Regions from separate parts of the Pseudomonas sp. GW823-FHT01D03 genome, predicted to be linked through region 1. Evidence: predicted binding sites of a transcription regulator. Region 1 holds the regulator's gene; each other region holds the start of a gene.
The links. The regulator FliA, encoded in region 1, starts transcription of late flagellar genes. The targets are predictions, from matches to a motif close to CTAAAGTTTNNNNNNNNNNNGCCGNTAA.
Positions count from the first base shown of each region.

Region 2: motA (flagellar motor stator protein MotA) is a predicted target of FliA. The motif match lies at 4,368-4,395, and genes of this name have one in related genera.
Region 3: AC1RBR_RS02445 (methyl-accepting chemotaxis protein) is a predicted target of FliA. The motif match lies at 1,976-2,003, and genes of this name have one in related genera.
Region 4: AC1RBR_RS01650 (methyl-accepting chemotaxis protein) is a predicted target of FliA. The motif match lies at 2,540-2,567, and genes of this name have one in related genera.

Region 1 covers NZ_JBXAKK010000001.1:1,805,420-1,811,463, forward strand. Annotated here, with positions in the region: gene flhF (flagellar biosynthesis GTPase FlhF) at 1-409, shown strand, start outside; gene fleN (flagellar synthesis regulator FleN) at 523-1,353, shown strand; gene fliA (RNA polymerase sigma factor FliA) at 1,350-2,090, shown strand; gene AC1RBR_RS08040 (chemotaxis response regulator CheY) at 2,258-2,629, shown strand; gene AC1RBR_RS08045 (protein phosphatase CheZ) at 2,647-3,435, shown strand; gene AC1RBR_RS08050 (chemotaxis protein CheA) at 3,490-5,772, shown strand; gene AC1RBR_RS08055 (protein-glutamate methylesterase/protein-glutamine glutaminase) at 5,822-6,044, shown strand, end outside.
Region 2 covers NZ_JBXAKK010000001.1:638,647-644,690, forward strand. Annotated here, with positions in the region: gene AC1RBR_RS02765 (cyclic-di-GMP receptor FimW-related protein) at 1-338, opposite strand, end outside; gene AC1RBR_RS02770 (lectin OAA family protein) at 559-960, shown strand; gene asd (archaetidylserine decarboxylase) at 1,021-1,881, opposite strand; gene rhdA (thiosulfate sulfurtransferase) at 1,901-2,716, opposite strand; gene AC1RBR_RS02785 (HDOD domain-containing protein) at 2,759-4,297, opposite strand; gene motA (flagellar motor stator protein MotA) at 4,464-5,315, shown strand; gene motB (flagellar motor protein MotB) at 5,319-6,044, shown strand, end outside.
Region 3 covers NZ_JBXAKK010000001.1:555,685-561,728, forward strand. Annotated here, with positions in the region: gene AC1RBR_RS02445 (methyl-accepting chemotaxis protein) at 293-1,918, opposite strand; gene AC1RBR_RS02450 (hypothetical protein) at 2,197-2,427, shown strand; gene AC1RBR_RS02455 (cell division protein ZapA) at 2,424-2,726, shown strand; partial or broken gene AC1RBR_RS02460 (cache domain-containing protein) at 2,871-3,896, shown strand; gene AC1RBR_RS02465 (methyl-accepting chemotaxis protein) at 4,032-4,763, shown strand; gene AC1RBR_RS02470 (acyl-CoA dehydrogenase) at 4,883-6,044, opposite strand, start outside.
Region 4 covers NZ_JBXAKK010000001.1:363,036-369,079, forward strand. Annotated here, with positions in the region: gene AC1RBR_RS01635 (TonB-dependent siderophore receptor) at 1-782, opposite strand, end outside; gene AC1RBR_RS01640 (FecR domain-containing protein) at 870-1,871, opposite strand; gene AC1RBR_RS01645 (sigma-70 family RNA polymerase sigma factor) at 1,871-2,371, opposite strand; gene AC1RBR_RS01650 (methyl-accepting chemotaxis protein) at 2,683-4,563, shown strand; gene AC1RBR_RS01655 (SRPBCC family protein) at 4,710-5,177, opposite strand; gene AC1RBR_RS01660 (amino acid adenylation domain-containing protein) at 5,200-6,044, opposite strand, start outside.

The DNA of each region.
Region 1 (6,044 bases):
CACCGCCGGCTTGCAGGCCAGCGATCCGGCTTTGCGCATGCAGCTGGAAAGTCTGGCCGGGCGTGGCATCCGTTCAAAAAATTATCTGGTGCTGGCAACCACCAGCCAGAAACAGGTTCTAACCGCCGCGTACCACAGTTACAAGCGTTGCGGGCTAGCCGGCTGCATCCTGACTAAACTGGATGAGACGGCCAGTCTTGGCGAAGTATTGAGCCTGGCGATCAGTCATGAATTGCCGGTCGCGTACCTGACCGATGGCCCACGGATTCCGGATGATCTGCATCTGCCGCGCCGTCATCAACTGGTCAGCCGCGCCGTCAGCGTGCAAATGCAGGAAGAACCCAGCGAAGAAGCCATGGCTGACATGTTCGCTGATATCTACCACAGCCCGACCAAGCAGGTTGGCTGAGGTAATGAACCGTTTATGTACCTACATCGATGGTCTGCCATGCATTGTTCCGGTTGAGAACGCGCAGCCAGTAATGTGGCCTCCGTCTATGCAAGACAAGGTAAAGAAATAACATGGGCAGCATGCATCCCGTACAGGTGATCGCGGTGACCGGCGGCAAAGGTGGCGTCGGCAAGACTAACGTGTCAGTGAACTTGTCTCTGGCGCTGGCAGAGCTTGGCCGTCGGGTCATGCTGCTGGACGCCGACCTGGGGCTGGCGAACGTCGACGTTCTGCTGGGACTGACCCCCAAACGTACTCTGGCCGATGTGATTGAAGGCCGCTGCGAACTGCGCGACGTGCTGTTGCAGGGGCCCGGCGGGATCCGCATCGTGCCGGCCGCTTCCGGCACCCAAAGCATGGTGCACCTGAGCCCGGCGCAACATGCCGGTCTGATTCAGGCCTTCAGCGACATCGGCGACAACCTCGATGTGCTGGTGATCGACACCGCTGCGGGTATTGGTGACTCGGTAGTCAGTTTTGTCCGCGCCGCTCAGGAAGTGTTGCTGGTGGTCTGCGACGAGCCGACCTCGATCACCGACGCCTACGCGCTGATCAAACTGCTCAACCGCGACTACGGCATGAACCGCTTCCGCGTCCTCGCCAACATGGCGCAGAGCCCGCAGGAAGGGCGCAACCTGTTCGCCAAGTTGACCAAGGTCACGGATCGCTTCCTCGACGTCGCCTTACAATACGTCGGCGCCGTGCCGTACGACGAAAGCGTGCGCAAGGCAGTGCAGAAGCAGCGAGCGGTCTATGAAGCCTTTCCGCGTTCCAAGTGCGCGCTGGCGTTCAAGGCGATCGCGCAGAAGGTCGATACCTGGCCGCTGCCTGCCAACCCGCGCGGTCACCTTGAGTTTTTCGTCGAGCGCCTCGTGCAGCAAACAGCAGGGCCTGTGTTATGACCGCGAGCGGTATGAACTACTACAAGAAGTCGGCACGTGACGCGCAGTACGAGTTGATCGAGCGTTACGCGCCACTGGTCAAGCGCATTGCCTATCACTTGCTGGCGCGCTTGCCGGCGAGTGTGCAGGTTGAAGACCTGATTCAGGCCGGGATGATCGGCCTGCTCGAAGTCTCGACCAAATACGACGCCAGCAAAGGCGCCAGTTTCGAAACGTACGCGGGCATTCGAATCCGCGGCGCGATGCTCGATGAAGTGCGCAAAGGGGATTGGGCACCACGCTCGGTTCACCGCAACACCCGTATGGTCAGCGACGCAATTCGCTCAATTGAAGCTAAAACCGGACGTGATGCTAAAGATCACGAGGTTGCGGCCGAACTCCAATTGAGTCTCGACGATTACTACGGGATTTTGAATGACACGCTGGGCAGCCGGCTGTTCAGTTTCGACGACCTGTTGCAGGACGGCGAACACGAAGGGCTGCACGAGGATGGCGCCAGTGCTCATCTTGAGCCGTCACGCGATCTGGAAGATGAACGCTTCCAGGCGGCGCTGGCGGATGCGATTGCCAATTTGCCGGAGCGTGAGCGACTGGTGTTGGCGCTGTACTACGACGAAGAGCTGAACCTCAAGGAAATCGGTGAAGTCCTTGGCGTCAGTGAATCGCGGGTCAGCCAGTTACACAGCCAGTGCGCGGCCCGTTTGCGGGGGCGTTTGGGGGAGTGGCGAGCGCGCTGAAGGCAGTGTGGGGACACTGCGAACGAGGCTGGTGCGGTGATGAACGGCACCGGTCTTGCTCTGTTGTGCTCCAGACAGTCATCGAGTGCTTTGCCGGATTGATTGAAGTGGCGCGTCCAGGTGCTGGGCGCGTTTAAGACTGCTTGGAGGTCGAATTGAACAAAGACATGAAAATCCTCATCGTTGATGACTTCTCAACGATGCGGCGGATCATCAAGAACCTGCTGCGCGATCTTGGGTTCACCAATACCGTCGAGGCCGACGATGGCACTACCGCCATTCCGGTACTCAACAGCGGAAGCATCGACTTTCTGGTAACGGACTGGAACATGCCGGGCATGACCGGTATCGACTTGCTGCGCCACGTACGTGCCGATGAAAAACTCAAGCATCTGCCCGTGCTGATGGTGACCGCTGAAGCCAAGCGCGAGCAAATCATCGAGGCCGCTCAGGCCGGTGTGAACGGCTACGTGGTCAAACCTTTCACGGCTCAGGCGTTGAAAGACAAAATCGAGAAGATTTTCGAACGCATCGGCTGATGACGCGCGGGGGAGCTATGGAGCATAACGAATCTTCACAGGGCGATTTCGAGTCGACCCTGAAAAAACACGCGGTCGAACTGGTCGAGAGCCTTGAAAAAGGCAGGTTCGGCGACGCTGTGCAACTGATCCATGAGCTCAATCAGACCCGTGACCGCGGCCTGTATCAGGAAGTGGGCAAGCTCACACGCGAACTGCACAGTGCGATCGTCAATTTCCAGATCGATCCGCACATGCCGCAGGCCGAGGAAGTGTCGCAAATCACCGACGCCACCGAACGCCTGGGCTATGTGGTCAAGCTGACCGAAGCCGCGGCCAACCGCACCATGGATCTGGTGGAAAGCGCCACCCCGGTGGTCAATGGCCTGGCTGAAGAAGCCCAGGCCCTGAGCACCGATTGGGGCCGCTTCATGCGTCGTGAGGTCGGAGCTGAAGAGTTCCGCGAACTGGCGCGCCGGGTCGACGGTTTTCTGTCACGCAGCAGCACGGACAACCGTGCGGTGTCGAGCAACCTCAATGACATCCTGCTGGCTCAGGATTACCAGGACCTCACAGGTCAAGTGATCAAGCGTGTGACCCAACTGGTCACCGAAGTCGAAAGCAATTTGCTCAAACTCGTCCTCATGGCCAGTCAGGTTGACCGCTTTGCGGGCATCGAACACGACCGTGCCGCGATGCTTGCAGAAAAAGATCCACAAAAACATCTCTCGCAGGGTGAAGGTCCGCAGATTCATGCCGATAAACGAGAAGACGTTGTGTCCGGTCAGGACGATGTGGACGATTTGTTATCCAGCCTCGGATTCTAGAGTTTTGGAATTTTAGGTTTTTTGGGTTTTTAGACCTGTAGGAGCACCCCATTAATGAGCTTCGGCGCCGATGAAGAGATCCTTCAGGATTTCCTGGTTGAGGCCGGCGAGATTCTTGAGCAACTGTCCGAGCAACTGGTCGAGCTGGAAAGCCGCCCGGATGACGCAGATCTGCTCAACGCAATTTTTCGCGGTTTCCACACTGTAAAAGGGGGCGCCGGCTTCCTTCAGCTCAATGAGCTGGTGGAGTGCTGTCACATCGCCGAAAACGTGTTCGACATCCTGCGCAAGGGTGAGCGTCGCGTTGATGCAGAACTGATGGACGTGGTGCTTGAAGCACTGGACGCGGTGAACAGCATGTTCAGCGAAGTCCGTGAACGTGCACCGATCACTGCTGCAACCCCGGAACTGCTGGCCGCGCTGGCGCGTCTGGCCGAACCGCAAACGGCCGACGAAGCTCCGGCTTCGCCAGTGGCCGAGATGATCGAAGAACTGGTCGTCGAAGGCGATTCGAGCGATTCGGGCGACATCACCGATAACGAATTTGAACAGTTGCTGGATTCGCTGAACGCCGTCAAGGCCGAGGCCGAAACCCCGGTTGCTGTTGCACCTGCGCCGGCTGCCGATGCGGCCGCCAGCGATGAAATCACCGACGCCGAATTCGAGTCGTTGCTCGATCAGCTGCACGGCAAAGGCCAGTTCGCGGCGGACGCCGTGGCACCGGCAGCGGCCGCTCCGGCGGCACCCGCGGCGGGTGACAGCTCGGACATCACCGACGACGAATTCGAAGCACTGCTCGATCAGTTGCACGGCAAGGGCAACTTCGCCGTTGAAGCGCTGGAGTCGGCGATCGCCTCGGCACCGGTTGCGCCTGCCGCACCGGCGGCCGCCGCTGCCGGCAGCGATCTGATCAGCGATCACGAGTTCGAATCGCTGCTCGACGAATTGCACGGCAAAGGCAAGTTCACCGACGTTGGCGCCGCTGCTGCGGGCACCGCGTCGACCGTGGCTGCGCCTGCCGCCAAGGCCGCCGCCGCTCCGGCTGCTGCGCCAAAGGCTGCACCCAAGCCTGAGCCGAAAGCCGAAGCGCCAAAACCGGCCGCCGCTGCTGCACCGGCGCCGGCCCGTGCCGCCGCTGCTCCGCCGCCGGAAAAACCGGCGAGCGAAGCCGAGACCACTGTGCGGGTCGATACCGCACGTCTCGACGAAATCATGAACATGGTCGGCGAGCTGGTGCTGGTGCGTAACCGTCTGGTGCGCCTGGGTCTCAACAGCGGCGACGAAGCCATGTCCAAGGCTGTGTCGAACCTCGACGTGGTCACGGCTGACTTGCAGACCGCGGTGATGAAGACCCGGATGCAGCCGATCAAGAAGGTCTTCGGGCGCTTCCCGCGTCTGGTTCGCGACCTCGCGCGTCAGCTCAAGAAAGAGATCAACCTGGAACTGGTGGGTGAAGAAACCGACCTCGACAAAAACCTGGTCGAGGCCCTGGCCGACCCGTTGGTCCACTTGGTGCGCAACGCGGTCGACCACGGCATCGAATCACCGGAAGAACGCGAAGCTTCGGGCAAGGCCCGTGGCGGTCGCGTGGTACTGGCCGCCGAGCAGGAAGGCGATCACATCCTGTTGTCGATCTCCGACGACGGCAAGGGCATGGACCCGAACGTGCTGCGTTCGATCGCGGTAAAACGCGGTGTGATGGACAAGGACGCGGCCGATCGCCTGAGCGATACCGAGTGCTACAACCTGATTTTCGCCCCGGGTTTCTCGACCAAGACCGAGATCTCCGACGTGTCCGGCCGCGGTGTCGGCATGGACGTGGTGAAGACCAAGATTTCCCAGCTCAACGGTTCGATCAACATCTACTCGACCAAGGGCCAGGGCTCGAAGATCGTCATCAAGGTGCCGCTGACGCTGGCGATCATGCCGACCCTGATGGTGATGCTCGGCAATCAGGCGTTCGCGTTCCCGTTGGTCAACGTCAACGAAATCTTCCACCTCGACCTGTCGACCACCAACGTGGTGGACGGTCAGGAAGTGGTGATCGTGCGGGACAAGGCGCTGCCATTGTTCTACCTCAAGCGCTGGCTGGTCAGCTCCGCCGCTCACGAAGAGCAGCGCGAAGGCCATGTGGTGATCCTTTCGGTGGGCACCCAGCGGATCGGCTTCGTCGTCGATCAACTGGTCGGCCAGGAAGAAGTGGTCATCAAGCCATTGGGCAAAATGCTGCAGGGCACTCCGGGCATGTCCGGCGCCACCATCACCGGTGACGGCCGCATCGCGCTGATCCTTGATGTTCCAAGCATGCTCAAGCGTTACGCGACGAAGCGTATTTGAATCCGGGGCGGCGGGGCGACGACGTCCCGCTGCACCTAATGGAGTGTTTATGGCAGTCAAAGTCCTGGTGGTGGACGATTCGGGTTTTTTCCGCCGCCGCGTCTCGGAAATTCTTTCAGCGGATCCGAGCATCCAGGTGGTCGGCACGGCCACCAACGGTAAAGAGGCGATCGATCAGGCCCTGGCCCTCAAGCCGGACGTGATCACCATGGACTACGAGATGCCGATGATGGATGGCATCACGGCGGTGCGGCACATCATGCAGCGCTGCC
Region 2 (6,044 bases), 1.2 Mb from region 1:
AGATGACTTTGCAGCGCCTGACACAGGTTGCTGATCTTGCGCGAGCGGTCATCGAGCATGATTGCCTGATGCAGGAAGTGCCGCTCCAGATGCTGGCAAACGAAGTAAACCTCGGGGCGCAGCAGCTCCAGGAGTTGCAGGCGATTGTCGCTGGGGGTGAGCAGTTGGTTGAGTTCGCCCAGGCCTTGATACAACTGGCGGGCGGTTTCGCCGATGTTGGCCTTGGGCAGGCCGGCGATCCAGCGCTTGAGGTCGCGCGGGGCGGCTTCACAGAACGACAGGCGCGTTTGCGTCGGGATCGGGGCGCGCAGGGAGGGTTGGGGGCGTGACTCACTCATGCCGTGATTGGCTCCAGCGGCGAAATTGGCAACACCAGGAACTCTAGCAGTTGTGGTCTGTTTCGCCGGATGGCGTCAGGCTTTTTGACCGCTGGTCTGCTGGCCGGATGCCATTCAACAAGCCCTACTAGTCTCTCAGACGTGCGATCGGAAACGCACGGTTGCACGGCCTGCCGTCAACCTCGGGCAGGTCTCCCGAAACTTCAAGGAGATGAGGTTCATGTCTAAATATGCAGTGGCAAATCAATGGGGCGGTAGTTCGGCACCGTGGCATCCGGGTGGGACCTGGGTGCTGGGCGGGCGGGACAACCAGCAAGTCGTCGCCATCGAGATCAAGTCAAGCGATGGCGGCAAAAGCTTCTCCGGCACCATGACTTACGCCGGCGAAGGCCCGATTGGCTTCAAGGCGCAGCGCACCGGTCAGAATCAATACAACGTCGAGAACCAGTGGGGTGGCAATGATGCCCCATGGCATCCGGGCGGCAAGTGGGTGATCGGTGGACGGGACAATCAGAACGTAGTCGCGTTGAGCGTCACTTCCAGCGATGGAGGGAAAAACCTCAGTGGCACCAATACCTACGCCAACGAAGGGCCGATCGGCTTCCGTGGACAGATAGAGTAACGGCGCCTCCCAGGTCGTGTCCGCCCCTTCACAGACGTGTGAAAGGGCGGATCAGCCGGCTCAGGCCGTCGGCAGGGCCAGGGCCTGGCCCATTTGCACTGGCGAACCCGCCACCAGTTCTTCGGCCCACTTCACCTGATCCGGGCCAAACAGCACGATCGCTGTCGAACCCAGCTTGAAGCGACCCAGCTCCGCGCCTTTTTCCAGATGAATCGGCGCACGGGCGGCTTCGTCGTAGCGGAAGGTTTTCAGTTCGCGCTTCGGTGGGGTGACCAGGCCGGCCCACACGGTTTCGATCGAAGCGACGATCATTGCGCCGACCAGCACCACGGCCATCGGCCCGCGCTCGGTGTCGAAAATGCACGCCACACGCTCGTTGCGGGCGAACAGCTCCGGAACGTTTTCCGCGGTGGTCTGGTTGACCGAGAAGATCCGGCCCGGGATGTAGACCATCTCGCGCAGAGTGCCGGCCAGCGGCATGTGCACGCGGTGGTAGTCCTTTGGCGACAGGTAAATGGTGGCGAAGTCGCCGCCCATGAACGGCGCCGCGTTGGACGCATCACCGCCGAGCAGTTCCAGCACGCTGAAGCTGTGGCCCTTGGCCTGGAACACGCGACCGTGTTCGATCGGGCCGAGCTGGCTGACCGCACCGTCGGCCGGGCTGAGAATCGCGCCCGGCGTCTGGTCCAGTGGCCGCGCGCCGTCTTTCAAGGCGCGGGTGAAAAAGGCGTTGAAATGCTCGTAGGCGGTCAGGTCTTCGACCAGCGCTTGCGACATGTCCACCTGATAACGCTTGGCGAACCACTGGGTGAAGGCATTCTTGAACCAGCGCACGCGGCACTCGGCAACGCAGCCGGCCAGGCGCGACAGCAGGTGATGAGGCAGCAGGTACTGGCTGAGGATAAACAGACGCTCTTTCATTAGTTGTCCTTAAAAAACCTTAAATCTCGACAGGCGTATCAGGGTGGTTGCCCCACTCGCCCCAGGAACCGGCGTAGCCCTTGACCCGCGGATAACCGAGGGACTTGGCCACCAGATAAGTGAAGCCCGACCGGTGATGGGTCTGGCAGTGGGTAATGATTTCTTTGTCCTTGGTGATCCCGAGGTCTTCGAGGATCTGCGGCATGTCCGTGCGAATCCGCAATTGACGCTCTTTGTCCATGCCCGCGGTCCACTCGAAGTTCACCGCACCGGGGATGTGTCCACCCTTGGCGGCCAGCACTTTCTCACCGGAATATTCCAGCGGCCCGCGGGCGTCCCAGATCGCTAGATCGGCGGCGCGGAGACGACTTTGCAGGTATTCGCGGGTTGCCGTCGGCTCGTCGTGCAGGGTCAGCGCCACCGGGCTGCCCACTGCAGGCGGTACCTGGATCGACATCGGCATGCCCGCTTCCAGCCATGCCGGCAAACCGCCGTCGACATAGTGGTATTTGTCATGACTGATCACGTCGAGCAGCCAGATGAAACGCCCGGCCCAGCCACCACCCTCATCGTCGTAGACCACGTAAACCGCGTCCGGACGATGCCCCAGCTCACCGAACAACGCCTCCAGATCGGCTTTGGCCGGCAGCAGCCCCGGCGCCGGCGGCTGGCCGAGCTGGGTGCGCTTGGGGTCGACAAAGCGTGCGCCGGGAAGGTGACCTTCGGCATAACGGGCAGGGCTGGTCAGATCCACCAGAATCAGTTCAGGGGAATCGAGACGCGGGAGCAGGTCGCTCGGCTCGATGACGAGCGGCAAGCCAGAGAAGTCAGACATGTGAGGTCTCCAGAGCACAAAGGGGGGGATTGTAGCGCAGCCTCATCGGCCACGGCTGCTAAAGCTGTGCAGGGCTTTTTCGATGCACTGCGCGGTTTTGCCAAAGGCTTGCACGGTGATGTCGGCGAACGGTCCGCCGCCCTGGTCGGCGACGACGATCATGATCACCCGGCCGTTATTGACCAGCGAGCGCAGGAACAGATGCTCGCCACGGAACAGCGCACGCAGGCCCGGCGGCAACAATGCGGAAAACTGTGCGTTGTTCTCGGGGTTGATCCGCACCTGTGCCTGCTGCGCGAGCAACCGTTGCAGGACTTTGCTCTGACTGACGACAAAATTCAGTGCGGTGGCTTCCTTCGGCAGGCCGAAGGTCTGGTGCACCCGCAGATTCGATTGCGTGCGGTCGGCCATCAGAAGCATCACCCGGCGCATGCCGCTGGCGACCAGCGCATCACGGGCGGCGACGGTCAGGCTCATGGCATTGGTGAAGCGGCTCGGCTCGGCCAGCAGTTCGGCGCATTGCCGGCGCCACTGCGTCAGATCCTCGGCATTCGGTGCCGCCGCCGGCAGCATCCCGGCCGGCAAGCGATGGGTGCCCCATGGCCACAATAACGACACCGCCGGGTGCCACAGATCGGGCATGGCATGCTGGCGCGCACTGTTGGCGGCTTGCTGGTGCAACTGCTGCTGCACTTCGTCCATCGAGATTTGCAGATAAAGGCTGGTCAGGTACTGCCAGCGTTCGCTGTGCGGACTGTCCCAGGCCTGTTGCGCCGACAGCGCCAGACCGTTGGCCAGCAACACGGTGTTGGCCGGCTGGTTGAGCCAGCGGCGCAGGGTCGGATCGTCGTCGAGGCGATTCTGCTGGCGCAACGGATGTTCGCTGTCGCGGGCGATGCGCAGTACTTTCACCAGTTCGCGCTGTTCGCTGAGCAGCAGTTTATAGCCCTGCTGCACCCAGATCGGCAGGTGCCAGACCTGCACCAGCGCCTCGGCGATCTTCAGCAGGCGTACGCCAAACAGTTGCTTCTCGACCGTGCGCGCCGATTCGCCCTTGTGGATAACCCGCAACTCCCACTCTTCGAGCAACTCTGGAAACGTCAGCGCCAGCGGCCATAACGGCGACAGAAACAACAGGCTGCCCCAGTGAATGTCCTGCCACAGGCGTGCGAGGCGGCTGGCGAAAAAACCGTTGGCCTGTTGTGTCGCGTGCTGGCTGATCATCTGCAGTTGGCGCAACGCCTTGGGGATCTGCATCTGCGGTTCGACCGGCAGACGCGCGAGCAATTCTTCGGTACGCGCCAGGCCCAGACGGTTGATCGCCACCTCGAGATTTTCCGCCGGAGCGGCCATGGTGCCGTGGGTGTGACGATTTGCCTCACGGATGATGCTCAAGGCCAGCGCCGGGCTGTCCTGCATCAGGTCGGCGATATCGCGCAACGAGCTGCGGTTGTCGCGGATCGCCCGGCAAACCTTGTCGTGAGCCTCTTGCGGCACGGGCAGGCGCACGCCATCGAGCAGTTTGACCCAGCCCTCGAGCGTGGTCGGTTTTGCGTGTGGGACGTTCGTTTCATTAGCCATGTCTGGACGAGATCTTCACTGACTGTAGACGCGCCCGGCATGGGCTAAATTGGCTTTTCGCCTGAACTGGCTATAGTCTGGCGCAGTTTTGCCGATAAGTAGAAGAAGAGATTTTTTAACTTCCGAATATGACCTTGAACCCGACTTAAATAAGTACTTTCTACCTATGGCTAAAATTATCGGCATCATCGTCGTATTCGCGAGCGTGCTCGGCGGATACGTGCTCTCCCACGGCAAAATTGCCGCCCTGATCCAGCCCTTCGAGGTGATGATCATCGGTGGTGCGGCCCTCGGTGCATTCCTGCAGGCCAACCCCGGTTACATGACGATGCACGTGCTCAAGAAATCCCTGAGCATGTTCAGTTCGCGCTTCAGCCACACGTTCTATCTGGAAGTGCTCGGCCTGATCTACGAGATCCTCAACAAGAGCCGCCGCGAAGGCATGATGGCCATCGAAGGCGATATCGAAGACGCTGCCGCGAGCCCGATCTTCGCCAAGTACCCGGCCGTGCTCAAAGACGAGCGCATGACCGCGTTCATCTGCGATTACCTGCGCATCATGTCCTCCGGCAACATGGCTCCGCATGAGCTGGAAGGCCTGTTCGACATGGAACTCTACAGCCTTAAGGAAGACCTCGAGCACCCGTCCCATGCGGTGAACGGCATTGCCGACGCCATGCCCGGTTTCGGTATCGTTGCGGCGGTATTGGGTATCGTGGTGACCATGGCGTCGCTGGGTGAAGGCGATCAGAAATCCATCGGCCTGCACGTGGGTGCGGCACTGGTCGGTACCTTCTTCGGTATTCTCGCGGCCTACGGCTTCTTCGGGCCGTTGGCGCATTCCCTGGCGCACGATGCCAAGGAAGAACTGAACGTCTACGAAGCCATCAAGGCCTCGCTGGTAGCGTCGGCTTCCGGCATGCCGCCATCGCTGGCCGTGGAGTTCGGGCGCAAGGTTCTGTACCCGGCGCACCGTCCAAGCTTTGCCGAGCTGGAACAAGCCGTTCGCGGTCGCTAAGCCATGGAAAATAATCAGCCGATAATCATCAAGCGCGTCAAGCGCATAGCCGGTGGGCACCACGGCGGGGCGTGGAAAATCGCCTTCGCCGACTTCGCCACGGCGATGATGGCGTTCTTCCTGGTGTTGTGGCTGCTGTCCACCGCAACGCCTGAGCAGAAGATCGCCATCGCCGGTTACTTCAAGGATCCGGTCGGCTTCTCCGAAAGCGGCACGCCGTACATCATTGATCTGGGCGGCACGCCGACCCTGGCACCGGAAAACACCCTCAACCCTGAGGTGAAATCCCAGCCGCAACCGGACAAGGTCACGGTCGACACCGAGCAGGTCGAAGGCATGGCCGAACAGGTCGAGAAAGAACGCCTGGAGCTGTTGCTGCAAGAACTGCAGAACAAGGTCGACGAGAACCCGCAGTTGCAGAAGTTCAAGGATCAGATCCTGTTCGAGATCACCCCGAACGGCTTGCGCATCCAGATCATGGACGCGGAAAACCGGCCGATGTTCGACTCAGGTTCGGCACGTCTGAAGCCGTACTTCGAAGACATCCTGCTGGCCATGGCCGACACCATCAAAGCGGTGCCGAACAAGATCAGCATCAGCGGCCACACCGACGCCAAGCCGTATATCGGCACCGGCGATTTCGGCAACTGGGAGCTCTCGGCCAACCGTGCCAACGCTGCACGGCGTGCGCTGGTTGCCGGGAGCTATCCGGATTCGCAGGTGGCGCGG
Region 3 (6,044 bases), 1.2 Mb from region 1:
CAGAAGCGTAAAGACGGGCACAAACTGACCATGCAGTCTGCGTGCCAGCGATTCTAACCTGTTGAAATGTGATGCTGTCAAAAAGCTTTTTACAGCGTGCTCACGCAGGAGGTGCGGCATGTGATGACTGTGGCGAGGGAGCTTGCTCCCGCTGGGGCGCGCAGCGCCCCCAAAAATCAGACGCAAAGGTTTTTTCAGAGCAGACGCAGTGGCTGGATTGCGCCTGCTGCGCAGCCGAGCGGGAGCAAGCTCCCTCGCCACAGAGATTTCATTTACTTCAAGGTAAATGTTGTTACAGGCTGAACCGCCCAACCATATTGTTCAGATCCAGCGCCAGGCGCGACAGCTCGTTGCTCGCCGCACTGGTCTGATTCGCGCCGGTAGCCGATTGCACCGACAGGTCGCGGATGTTCACCAGGTTGCGATCCACTTCGCGGGCCACTTGTGCCTGTTCTTCAGCGGCGCTGGCGATCACCAGATTGCGCTCGTTGATCTCGACGATCGCGGTATTGATGGTGTCCAGCGACATCCCGGCACCCCGGGCGATGTTCAGGGTCGATTCGGCGCGCTCGGTGCTGTTGCGCATCGAATCCACGGCGTGTTCGGTGCCGCTCTGGATGCTGCCGATCATGCGTTCGATTTCGCTGGTCGACTGCTGGGTGCGATGCGCCAGGGCACGCACTTCATCGGCGACCACGGCAAAACCACGCCCGGCTTCACCGGCACGCGCCGCTTCGATCGCTGCGTTCAGGGCCAGCAGGTTGGTCTGGTCCGCCAGACCACGAATCACGTCCAGCACCTTGCCGATGTCGCGGGATTCATTCGCCAGATCGCCGATCAGGGTCGCGGTGCTCTGCACGTCGGCGCTCATGCGTTCGATGGCGCTGACGGTTTCCTGCACCAGGTCGCGGCCGTCTCCGGCCGAGGTGGTGGCGTTCTTCGAGGCTTCCGAAGTGCTCACCGCATTGCGGGCGACTTCTTCCACGGCGCTGGTCATCTCGTTGACCGCGGTGGCGGCCTGTTCGATTTCGTTGTTCTGCTGGGTCAGGCCACGGGCGCTTTCGTCGGTGACGCTGTTCAGCTCTTCAGCCGCAGATGCAAGCTGGGTGGCCGAGCCGGAGATGCGCTGCAAGGTGTCGCGCAGCTTCGATTGCATCTTGGCCATTGCCGCGAGCAGGCGCCCGGCTTCGTCGCTACCGTCGACGTGGATCGGCTGGGTCAGGTTGCCCTCGGCAATGGTTTCCGCCGCGTCCAGTGCTTTGGAAATCGGCTTGGTGATGCTGACGGTCAGCAGCCAGGCGAACAGGAAGGTCAGGCCGGTGGCGATCACCAACAGGGTGACCACCAGATTGAACGCCGAGGAATACTGGTCGGCCGCTTCCTGATTGGTCTGGCTGATCTGCTCGCCGTTGATCTGCATCAGGCGGTTGAGCACGGTGTTCATCGCTTCGGAGTTGTTCAGCAACTCGGTGTTGAGCAGGTTGCGCAACTCGTCCACCTGATTGTTGCGCGACAAGCTCTTCATCCGGTCTTCGATCTGCCGGTACTGGCCGAGCAATTGCACGTATTGATCGTAGGCGGCGCGTTCTTCCGGGCTACCGATCAACGGCTCGTAGGCGGTCTGGGCGGCACGAATCTGCTGATTGCGCATGTCCAGCAACTCGACGGTCTTCTGCTGCACGTCCGGCTCGCGGTTGACCAGCAAGCGATACGACAGGACCCGCAGGCGCAAGGTCAGCTGGGTGAACTCGTCGAGGTTCTTGATGCTCGGCACGCTGCTGGACGTGATGTCCTCGGCAGCACCACGGATTTTGCTCATCTGGTTCAGGGCAAACACGCCGAGAATCAGCATCAGGCCGCCGATCAGGGCGAAGCCGGTGAACGCCCGGGGGGCGATATTCATATTGCGAAGGGACATGGCGCGGATACCAAAAAGGGCCGCATCCATGCGGGCTGAGACTGCTGTATGGATGACTTATCGGTCATACGACTAAAGTCTTGAGGCACTGTGCGTATTTGTCGCATATGGGCCTGGGCGACGAAGTGCAGGAACCAGATCGGCAGATCACAGTCTTTTAAACTCGCGAGAACGGTCGGCCGCCAGGAAAATCAAGGCCTTGCGCCGGTATAACCCTGGCATCCGCAGTGACTTTTCTTTATCGTACGCGCCCTTTGAAAAACGCTTGGAAGATCAAAATGTTGGAAGCATCCCTCAGCCAATTGGAACAGCTCGTCAGCGACCTGGTGCAACAGAACCAGACCCTTGCGCAAACCAACCAGACCCTGTCCACGGAACTGGCCCAGGCCAAGGATGAAAACGAAAGCCTGCAACTGAGCCTGATGGAACAGGAAGAGAAGCACGGCGCCACCGCAGCGCGGATCCAGGCTCTGGTTGATCGCGTCAACGCAGGCCCTGTCAGCGCATGAACCACGGCACCGCAGGGGTAAAAGTCATCTCCATTCTCGGGGAGGACTATTCGATCAAGGCACCGGCCGGGGAAGAACAGACCCTGCTGGATGCCGCACTGATGCTCAAGGCCGCACTGGCCGACACCAAACGCAAATACCCGACGCTGATCGGTGACCGCTTGCTGGTGCTGGCAGCGATGAACCTGTGCTCGCAGCAGATCGAAATGAAGAAGCAACATCAGGAAGAACTCGACCGTTACCAAGAGCAAGTCAGCGCCACGGTCGACACCATCGCCAAGACCATCAATCAGGGCTGATGGGGTTGCGCACAACCAAAGAATAGATTGTCGATCGGGTTGTATACAATCGGCACGGCTGTTGCATTGTTTCGGCCACTTATTCTTTGGGGGTGCTCCATGCAGTTGTGGCGACGCAGTATTCAATGGCAGCTGATTCTCAGCATGGGCACCGCTCTGCTGGTCAGCATCCTGATCGTGGTTGGCATTTATACCCTGGTGGTCAACCGCCTCGCCCAGAGCTATCTGGTCGAACAAGCGCTGCCGTCGAGCATTGAAGCGACGCGCAACGATATCGAACGCATCCTCGTCCAACCCCTCACCGCGGCCAAAGACATCGCCAGCAACAGCATGGTGCGCGACTGGCTGGCAGCGGGTGAAGACAGCAGCAAAACAGCGGTCTTCGCGCAGTATCTGGAAGGCATCCGCGCCGAACATAAAGCGTTCACCGCGTTGATCATCGGCACCGACTCCAATCACTACATTACCGAAAAGGGCCTGGATCGCACCCTCAGTCGGGCCAAACCGGCCGATGCCTGGTTCTACTCCTTTCTCGATAGCAATCAGCCGCGCACCCTGAACATCGACAACGATGGCGCCACCGGAGAATTGGCGCTGTTCATCGACTTGAAGGTCGAGCAGGCCGGCAAGGTGGTCGGCGTGGCCGGGTTGGGCCTGAGCATGAGAGAGCTGTCGGAGCTGATCCATAACTTCAGCTTTGGCGAGCGCGGCAAGGTCTATCTCGTGCGTTCCGACGGTTTGATCCAGGTTCATCCCGAGGCGCAGTTCAGCGGCAAGCGCACCCTCACGGAGCAGATCGGTGCGTCGGCGGCGCAAGCGGTCATGGGTCAGAAAGTCGCCAGCAACAGTTCCTTCCAGCGCGATGGCGAAGACTTCCTCGCCTTCAGCCTGCCGTTGCGTGATCTGGGCTGGACGCTGGTGGCCGAAGTGCCGCAATCGCAGATCTACGCCGAAGCCCGCAAGGCGATGTGGATGAGCGGCGGCATCGGTCTGGCGGTGGCACTGGTGTGCCTGGCGCTGGTGGTGTGGCTGGCCCAAGGGCTGGTGCGACCGATTCGTCAGGTAACAGCCGCGCTGGTAGCGATCGGTAGCGGCGGTGGAGATTTGACCCATCGGTTAGATTCCAGTCGCGCCGATGAGCTGGGCGATCTCGCGCGCGGCTTCAACCGTTTTCTCGACAGCCAGCGCGGGCTGATCGGCGAAGTCCTGACCACCAGCGAGCGTTTGCGCACGGCGGTCGGCCAAGTGGCGAAAGTGGTGGAAAACACCGCTGAACGCTCCGGGCGCCAGCAGGAAATGACCGACATGGTCGCCACGGCGGTGCATGAGATGGGCCTGACTGTGCAGGAAATCGCGCAGAACGCCGGCAACGCCGCGCTGGCTTCACAAACTGCTCGCGATGAAGCGCTGCAGGCGCGGGAAGTGGTCGGCGGCTCGATCCGCCATATTGAAAGCATGTCCGACGAGATTGGCGTGGCGGCGGGTGCGGTGGGTGAGCTGGCACAACAGGTGGCGTCGATCGACTCGGTGCTGGCGGTAATTCGCGGGGTGTCCGAGCAGACCAATCTGCTTGCGCTCAACGCGGCGATTGAAGCGGCGCGCGCCGGAGATATGGGGCGCGGGTTTGCGGTAGTGGCGGATGAAGTGCGCACCTTGGCGCGCAGAACCCAGGCCTCCACCGACGAGATTCAGCAAATGATCGGCAGCCTCAAGCAAGGCGCCGAGAATGCCGTGTCATCGATGCGTACCGGGCAGGCGGCGACCGGCACCGGGGTTGAGTCGAGCCAGCGTACGGGCGCGTCGCTGACCGCGATTACCGGGCAGGTCGAGCGCATCAGCGACATGAACCATCAGGTGGCGACCGCGACGGAAGAACAATCGGCGGTGACTGAAGAGATCAATCGCAACGTGCAGGGGATTTCCGATCTGGCCCGGGCGACGGCGGGGGAGGTGCGGGCGTGTCGCGAAGATTGTCAGATGTTGCAGCGGTTGGCGGATGATCTGGCGCGGCAGATGGGTGGATTCAAGCTGTCCTGAGAGATGTGTTGTTTGAACTGACGCTATCGCGAGCAGGCTCACTCCTACAGGGGAACGCATTCCAACTGTAGGAGTGAGCCTGCTCGCGATTGGATTTCAGCCGCGGCACACAAACCGGATCAGAACCACCCATCCTGCATCGCCAGGCACGTATCATCCCGCGCCTCCAGCAACGCCAGCTCATGGTGACAGCCTGGCACTTCCCACGTCAGGAAGTACCGCGCCGCCTGCAGCTTGCCCTTATAGAAGTCAGCATCCGCCGCATTGCCTTTGGCCAAACCTTCCTCAGCCCGAATCGCCTGCTCCAGCCAGCGCCAGCCAATCACCGTGTGCCCGAACACTTTCAGGTACAGCGCCGAATTCGCCAGGCTGCTGTTGATCTTGCCCTGCGCCAGATCGGTGAGCAGGCCGATGGTCACCGCTTGCAGGCGCGCCACCAGTTTCTCCAATGGCTCACGCAGTGCGGTCAACGATTCATACGCAGTCGCGCGCTCGGCGGTGTCGGCGATCAGACGGATCAGTTGCTTCAATCCGGCGCCGCCGTTCTGCGCCAGTTTGCGACCGAGCAAGTCCAGCGACTGAATACCGTGGGTGCCTTCATGGATCGGGTTCAGGCGGTTGTCGCGGTAATACTGCTCCACCGGGTATTCACGGGTGTAACCGTGGCCGCCGAGAATCTGGATCGCCAGTTCGTTGGCCTTCAGACAGAACTCCGACGGCCAGGATTTGACGATCGGCGTCAGCAAATCCAGCAACTCATGGGCCTGTTTGCGCTCGGCTTCGGTTTCCAGTGTTGTGGTGTCATCGAACAGCCGTGCCGCGTACAGACCGAGGTCAAAGGCCCCTTCGACGTAGGACTTTTGCGTCAGCAGCATGCGTCTGACATCGGCGTGCTGAATGATCGCCACTGGCGCCGTGCTCGGATCCTTGCTGTCCGGCACTCGGCCTTGCGGGCGTTCGCGGGCGTATTCCAGCGAGTACAGGTAGCCGGCGTAACCGAGCATCACCGCGCCCATACCGACGCCGATCCGCGCCTCGTTCATCATCTGGAACATGTAGCTCAAGCCATGGTGCGGCTTGCCCACCAAATAGCCGACACACTCGCCGTTATCGCCGAAGTTCAGTGCCGTGGAGGTGGTGCCGCGCCAGCCCATCTTGTGGAATAGCCCGGCCAGCAGCACATCGTTGCGCTGGCCGAGGCTGCCGTCGTCGTTGACCAGAAACTTCGGCACGATGAACAGCGAAATCCCTTTCACCCCTGGCGGCGCGTCCGGCAGTTTG
Region 4 (6,044 bases), 1.4 Mb from region 1:
CCTTTGAGAATATCCACGCGCTCGAGGAAATACGGATCGACCTGCATGGTGCTGTAGGTCCCGCTGTCGCCCATCGACTTGAGGCCGTCGAGGTAGATGTTATCCACCGAGCCATCGTTGAAGCCGCGCATCGCCACATAGTCGTAGCGATGGGTCGCCCCGTAAGGGTTGGTCAGCACGCCGGGGGTATAACGCATCGCCTGGGAGACGGTCTGCGAGCCTTGATCGTCCATTTGCTCGCGGGTGACCACGGACACGCTTTGCGAAGTTTCCAGCAACGCGGTACTGGTCTTGGTGGCGATCTGGCTGTGGGTGGCGTTATAGCCTTCCATGCTGCCGAGTGCGTTGCCGAGGGCGAAACCTTTGATATCGGTGGTTGGCAGTGCCAGCGCATCGGTTTCACTGACAGGACGCAGGACGTAGCTGCTGCCGTCCTGGCTGACTGCTTCCAGGCCCGAACCGCTGAGCAAATGGCTCAACGCCTGATCAGTTGAATATTCGCCCTGTACGCCCGGAGACTGTTGTCCCTGCGTTTGCTGCGGAGTCATCGCCAGGGTAATGCCTGCCTGACGGGCAAACTGGTTCAGCGCTTCGCCCAGCGGGCCGGCGCCGATGCTGTAGCGATGACTGCTCGCTTCACTGGCAGGGGCGGCGACGCTCAGGCCGGGCAGCGCACCGGCACCCAGAACGGTGGACAGCAGGGCGGCGCGAACGGCGTGGCGCAGCAGGCCCGATTCGGCAGTGAAATTCAGCGGTTTCTTACAGGTGAGGCGGACAGTCATTGTCGGTTTCCGTGGCAAGTCGCAAAGGCTGAGTTGAAGTGCTTACTGACCAAGCCGGACTTGTCGCGAAAACCCGCCAAAGTAATTTCAGGTCACCGCCTCGAGTGTGACCCACCATCGGGTGCGATAACGCAATTGCACCGGCAGGGTCTGCGGCAGGATGGCCAGCAGCTTGTCGGTGTCCTCCAGGCGGAACACTCCGGACAGGCGCAAGTCCGCCACCTGCGGCGCGCACGTCACAAAGCCCTGCCGATAACGCCCGACTTCATTGAGGAAATCGCCCAGGCGCATGTTGCGGGTCACAATCAAACCATCGGCCCACGCGCCCACGTCCATATCCAGTGGCGGGGCCGGGCGCACCTGATGGTGATCGATCAGATAGGTCTGCCCGGCGAGCGCCTCGACGGAGGTTGCGCCGCTGCGAATGGCGACGCTCCCTGAGCTGACGGTGAGCCGCGTGCAATCGCTGTCCTGACGCAGAATGAAGCGGGCTTTTATCGGCTCATAAATGCCATGACGACTTTGCACGCGAAGTGGCCGGTTGAACGTCGCGCCTTCATCGTTACCGCCGCAGGTAACGATGATTTCCCCGCGAGTGAGTTTGATCAGCCGTTGTTGCGCGGTGTAATCCAGATCCACAGCACTTGCAGTGTTCAGCTCGATCCGCGTGCCGTCGGGCAACTGGAAGCCGCGGCGTTCGCCGGTCGCCGTTGCATAATCGGCGCGCCACTGCTGCCAGACGGAGATGTCCTTGGCCAGCCACGCCGCGGAGGCCATCAGTACCGTGCCGGACAGCAACTTCAAGGCCTGTCGCCGTCCGAGTCCTTGCGCACTGTTTTCCAGCGTATTCAGCGCCACGTGCGCACCGGGCACGGCGCGCAGGTTATGGCTCAATTCCGCCTGCAACGACTGCACACGTTGCCAGGCCAGTTCATGTTCATGATGTTCGGCGCGCCACGCGTCGCACTGATGACTCAGGCGCGCATTGCCATGGTTGTTGCGCAGCCGCAGCAACCAGTGAATGGCTTGCTTGACCACCTGTTGTTGCGGCTCGGCGCGGCGCCCGACTGAGTTGTTGTCCACAGGCATCAGGCTTCGTACCGCAACATGTAACAGTGATACAGCGCATCGGCGACGTAACGTTCGACTGAGCGCAGTGACAAACCCATCTGCGCGGCGATTTGCCTGTGGGTCAAACCTTCGCACTGCGCCAGCAGAAACGCCTGACGCACTTTCGGCCGCAAGCCTTCGAGCATGCGCGCCACGCTCTCGAGCAACTCGATCACCAACGCGCGAGCTTCGGCGCTTGGGGTTTCGGCTTCGGGCAAATGGGCGATGGCTTCGAGATAGGCGCGTTCGATTTCTGCACGGCGCCAGTGGTCGATTACCAGGCCACGGGCGATGGTGCGTAAAAATGCGCGAGGTGCCTTGAGTTCCAGACGTTCGCTGCGCTGCAACAGACGGACGAAGGTGTCCTGGGCCAGATCCGCGGCATCTGCGGCATTGCCCAGCCGCGCTCGCAGCCAGGCGTTGAGCCAGCCGTGATGACTCCTGTAAAGCGCCTGCATTGCAAACTCAGGTGAGGACATGAACGCGACAGCCCGAACGTCACAAATGATAATTAGTCGCATTTTTATCAAGGGCTGAGAATTTTGCAACCTCCGCACGAATAACCGTCTTAAAAAACTGAAGGCAAACGCTCTGGCACGCCGTTCGGCGGGAATCTGACAGAAATGCCGCACATTTCCCACAACGCCCTAAGTTTTCCGCGAACGGTGCCGACAGACTGGTGAGACATGCGTGCACCAAAGTAGAGCGGTCGTCAGAACGCCGCCTGCGCTGTACATGGAATGTTGCATCCCGGAACGCATCCCCACTTTTGCATAAGAAGTCCCATGAAATGAATCTCAAGTTCAGCCATAAAATCCTGTTGGCCGCCTCGGGCGTCGTGGTCCTGGCTTTCGCTTTGTTCACCCTCTACAACGACTATCTGCAACGCAACACCATTCGCCAGAACCTTCAGTCGTCCGTGCAGCAGGCCGGCGATCTGACCGCCAGCAGCGTGCAGAACTGGATGAGCGGGCGAATTCTGGTGCTGGAAAACCTCGCGCAAAACGTTGCCCATCAGGGCAAGGACGCCGACTTCCCGGGGCTGGTCGATCAACCGGCCTTCACCTCGAACTTCCAGTTCACCTACGTCGGCCAGGCCAACGGGGTGTTCACTCAGCGCCCTGACGCGAAAATGCCCGACGGCTACGACCCGCGTCAGCGCCCTTGGTACAAGCAGGCCGTGGTCGCCGACAAAACCATGCTGACCCCGCCGTACATGGCGGCGGTCGGTGGTCTGGTGGTGACCATCGCCATGCCGGTGAAAAAGAATGGCGAACTGCTGGGTGTAGTCGGTGGCGACCTGAGCCTGGAAACACTGGTGAAGATCATCAACTCGGTGGACTTCGGTGGCCTTGGCCACGCGTTCCTGGTCAGCGGTGACGGCCAAGTGATCGTCAGCCCGGACAAAGATCAGGTGATGAAGAACCTCAAGGACATCTACCCGAATTCCGGCGTGCGCATCGAGAAAGGCAACCAGAACGTGGTGCTCAACGGCCAGGAACGTATCCTGTCGTTCACCCCGGTCAGCGGTTTGCCGAATGCCGACTGGTACATCGGTCTGTCGATCGATCGTGACAAGGCCTACGCCGCCCTCAGCCAGTTCCGTACTTCGGCGCTGATCGCGATGTTCGTCGCGGTCGCTGCGATTGCGTTGCTGTTGAGCCTGCTGATCAACGTCCTGATGCGTCCGCTGACCACCATGGGCCGCGCGATGCAGGACATCGCCCAGGGTGAAGGCGACCTGACCCGGCGTCTGGTCGTGGAAGGCAAGGATGAGTTCGCCGAACTGGGCAGCTCGTTCAACCAGTTCGTCGAGCGCATTCACGCGTCGATTTCCGAAGTGTCGTCGGCCACCCGTCATGTACATGACCTGTCGCAACGGGTGATGGCGTCGTCCAACGCCTCGATCATCGGTTCCGACGAACAAAGTGCCCGCACCAACAGCGTGGCTGCCGCGATCAACCAGTTGGGCGCCGCCACTCAGGAAATCGCCCGAAATGCCGCCGATGCTTCGCAGCACGCCAGCGGCGCGAGCGAGCAGGCCGATGACGGTCGTCAGGTGGTCGAGCAGACCATTCAGGCGATGACCGAGCTGTCGCAGAAGATCAGCCTGTCGTGCACCCAGATTGAAACTCTGAACGCCAGCACCGACAACATCGGCCACATCCTCGATGTGATCAAAGGCATCTCGCAGCAGACCAACCTGCTGGCGCTCAACGCGGCCATCGAAGCGGCACGTGCTGGTGAAGCCGGACGTGGTTTTGCGGTGGTGGCGGACGAGGTGCGCAACCTCGCCCATCGCACCCAGGAATCGGCGGAGGAGATCCACAAGATGATCACCTCCTTGCAGGTCGGTTCCCGTGAAGCGGTGACCACCATGAACGCCAGTCAGGCGTCCAGCGAAGAGAGCGTTGAAGTGGCGAATCAGGCTGGCCTGCGCCTCGTCAGCGTGACCCAGCGCATCGGCGAAATCGACGGCATGAACCAGTCGGTGGCTGCCGCGACCGAAGAGCAGACGGCGGTGGTGGAAACCCTCAACGTCGATGTCAACCAGATCAACCTACTGAACCAGCAGAGCGTCGCCAACCTCAATGAAACATTGAAGGATTGCGATGCGTTGTCGCAGCAGGCGAACCGGTTGAAGCAGTTGGTCGACAGCTTCAAGATCTGATCGCCAGACGGAAGACCGCGTTATCGTTCTTCGCGAGCAAGCCCGCTCCCACAAATTGACCGCGTTCCTACAGAAGGAATGCAATCAAAATGTGGGAGCGGGCTTGCTCGCGAAGGCGGTAGTTCAGTCACCGCCAAACTGAAGCCTTACACAAACAGCTTCAGCACATTCCCCATCGCATCATCGGCAAACCCCTGCACGAAATCCTTGAACCCCGGCAGCGCTTCCTCCCCACCTGAAGCCGGCTCGGCAATGATCGTCCAGGTCGCCCGCGACTTCCCCGCCCCCAGTGATTCCACATTCATCGCCGCCCACAAATTCGCCACACCCAAGGTGTTGTAAATCGTGGTCCAGGTCATGGCGCGCGCCTGCTCATCGCGGGAGTTGAGTTGTTCGACCACCACATTGCCATCCTTGAAGAATTTCTTGCGCAGCGACGACACGCCGTCGCCGGTCATTTCGATGTGCGACAGCGCCGGAATGAAACGGTCGAAGCCAGCGAAATTGCCGACCACCGCCCAGACCTGCGCCGCGTCCGCCGGCACCTCCACCGAAGACACAACGTGGCAGCCGTGCGGGTTTTTGATCAGGGTGTCGGGTTGCAGATTGCTCATGGTGTTGCTCCTTTTTGATGAACTAGATGAAGTTGATCTGTTTCAAGTAATCGCAGCCGCGACGTAGCAGCGCCGGGGATTTTTCCGGGTACTGCGCGCCCATCTGCCGCACGCCGGCCTTGGCGTTGGCATGGCCGATCAGGGAGATGTCGCCGATGTCTTCCTCGAAGCCGTTGAGGTAGAAACCGAGCACGCCGAACAGCGCGTTGTCGGCATCGACCCGGCCCAGTTGCTGCTGCCAGTCGGCGACGCTGACCAGCGAGAACTCGCTGCCGGTTTCGCGGAACGAGGCGACGTAGGCATCCCAACTCAGCGGCTCGGGGTTGTGCAGGTTGAACACCGCACGCTTGGTCGAATAACGGCTGGCGTGGAAGGCGATGAAGCGGGCGAGAAAGTCCACCGGCATCAGGTCGAAATTCAGCGCGAAGGCCGGCACCTGACCGAGCTGGATCGAGCCCTTGAGCATCAGCATCAAACGGTTTTTGTGCGGCTGGCAGACGCCGCTCAGGCTGTTGAAGCTGATGTTGCCGGGGCGATACAGGTTGACCCACACCCCGCGCTCGCGGGCCCGTTCGAGGATGCGTTCGCCGACCCATTTCGACAGGTTGTAGCCGTTGCGAATGTAGATCGGCGGGGTCGCTGCGGCGGGCAATTCGAGCACGTGGCCTTCGCTATCGACGGTGCTGGAAGCGGACAGCGTCGAGACAAAATTGAAGACCTTTTTGCTGCGCCCTTCACACAGGCGCAGCAGCTCGAAAATCGGCTCGACGTTATCTGCGGCAAGCGACTCGTAATCAAGCACGTGATTGACGTTGGCGGCGTTGTGCACCAGCGCGCCGAACTCGCGATCCAGGCGCTGATAATCGT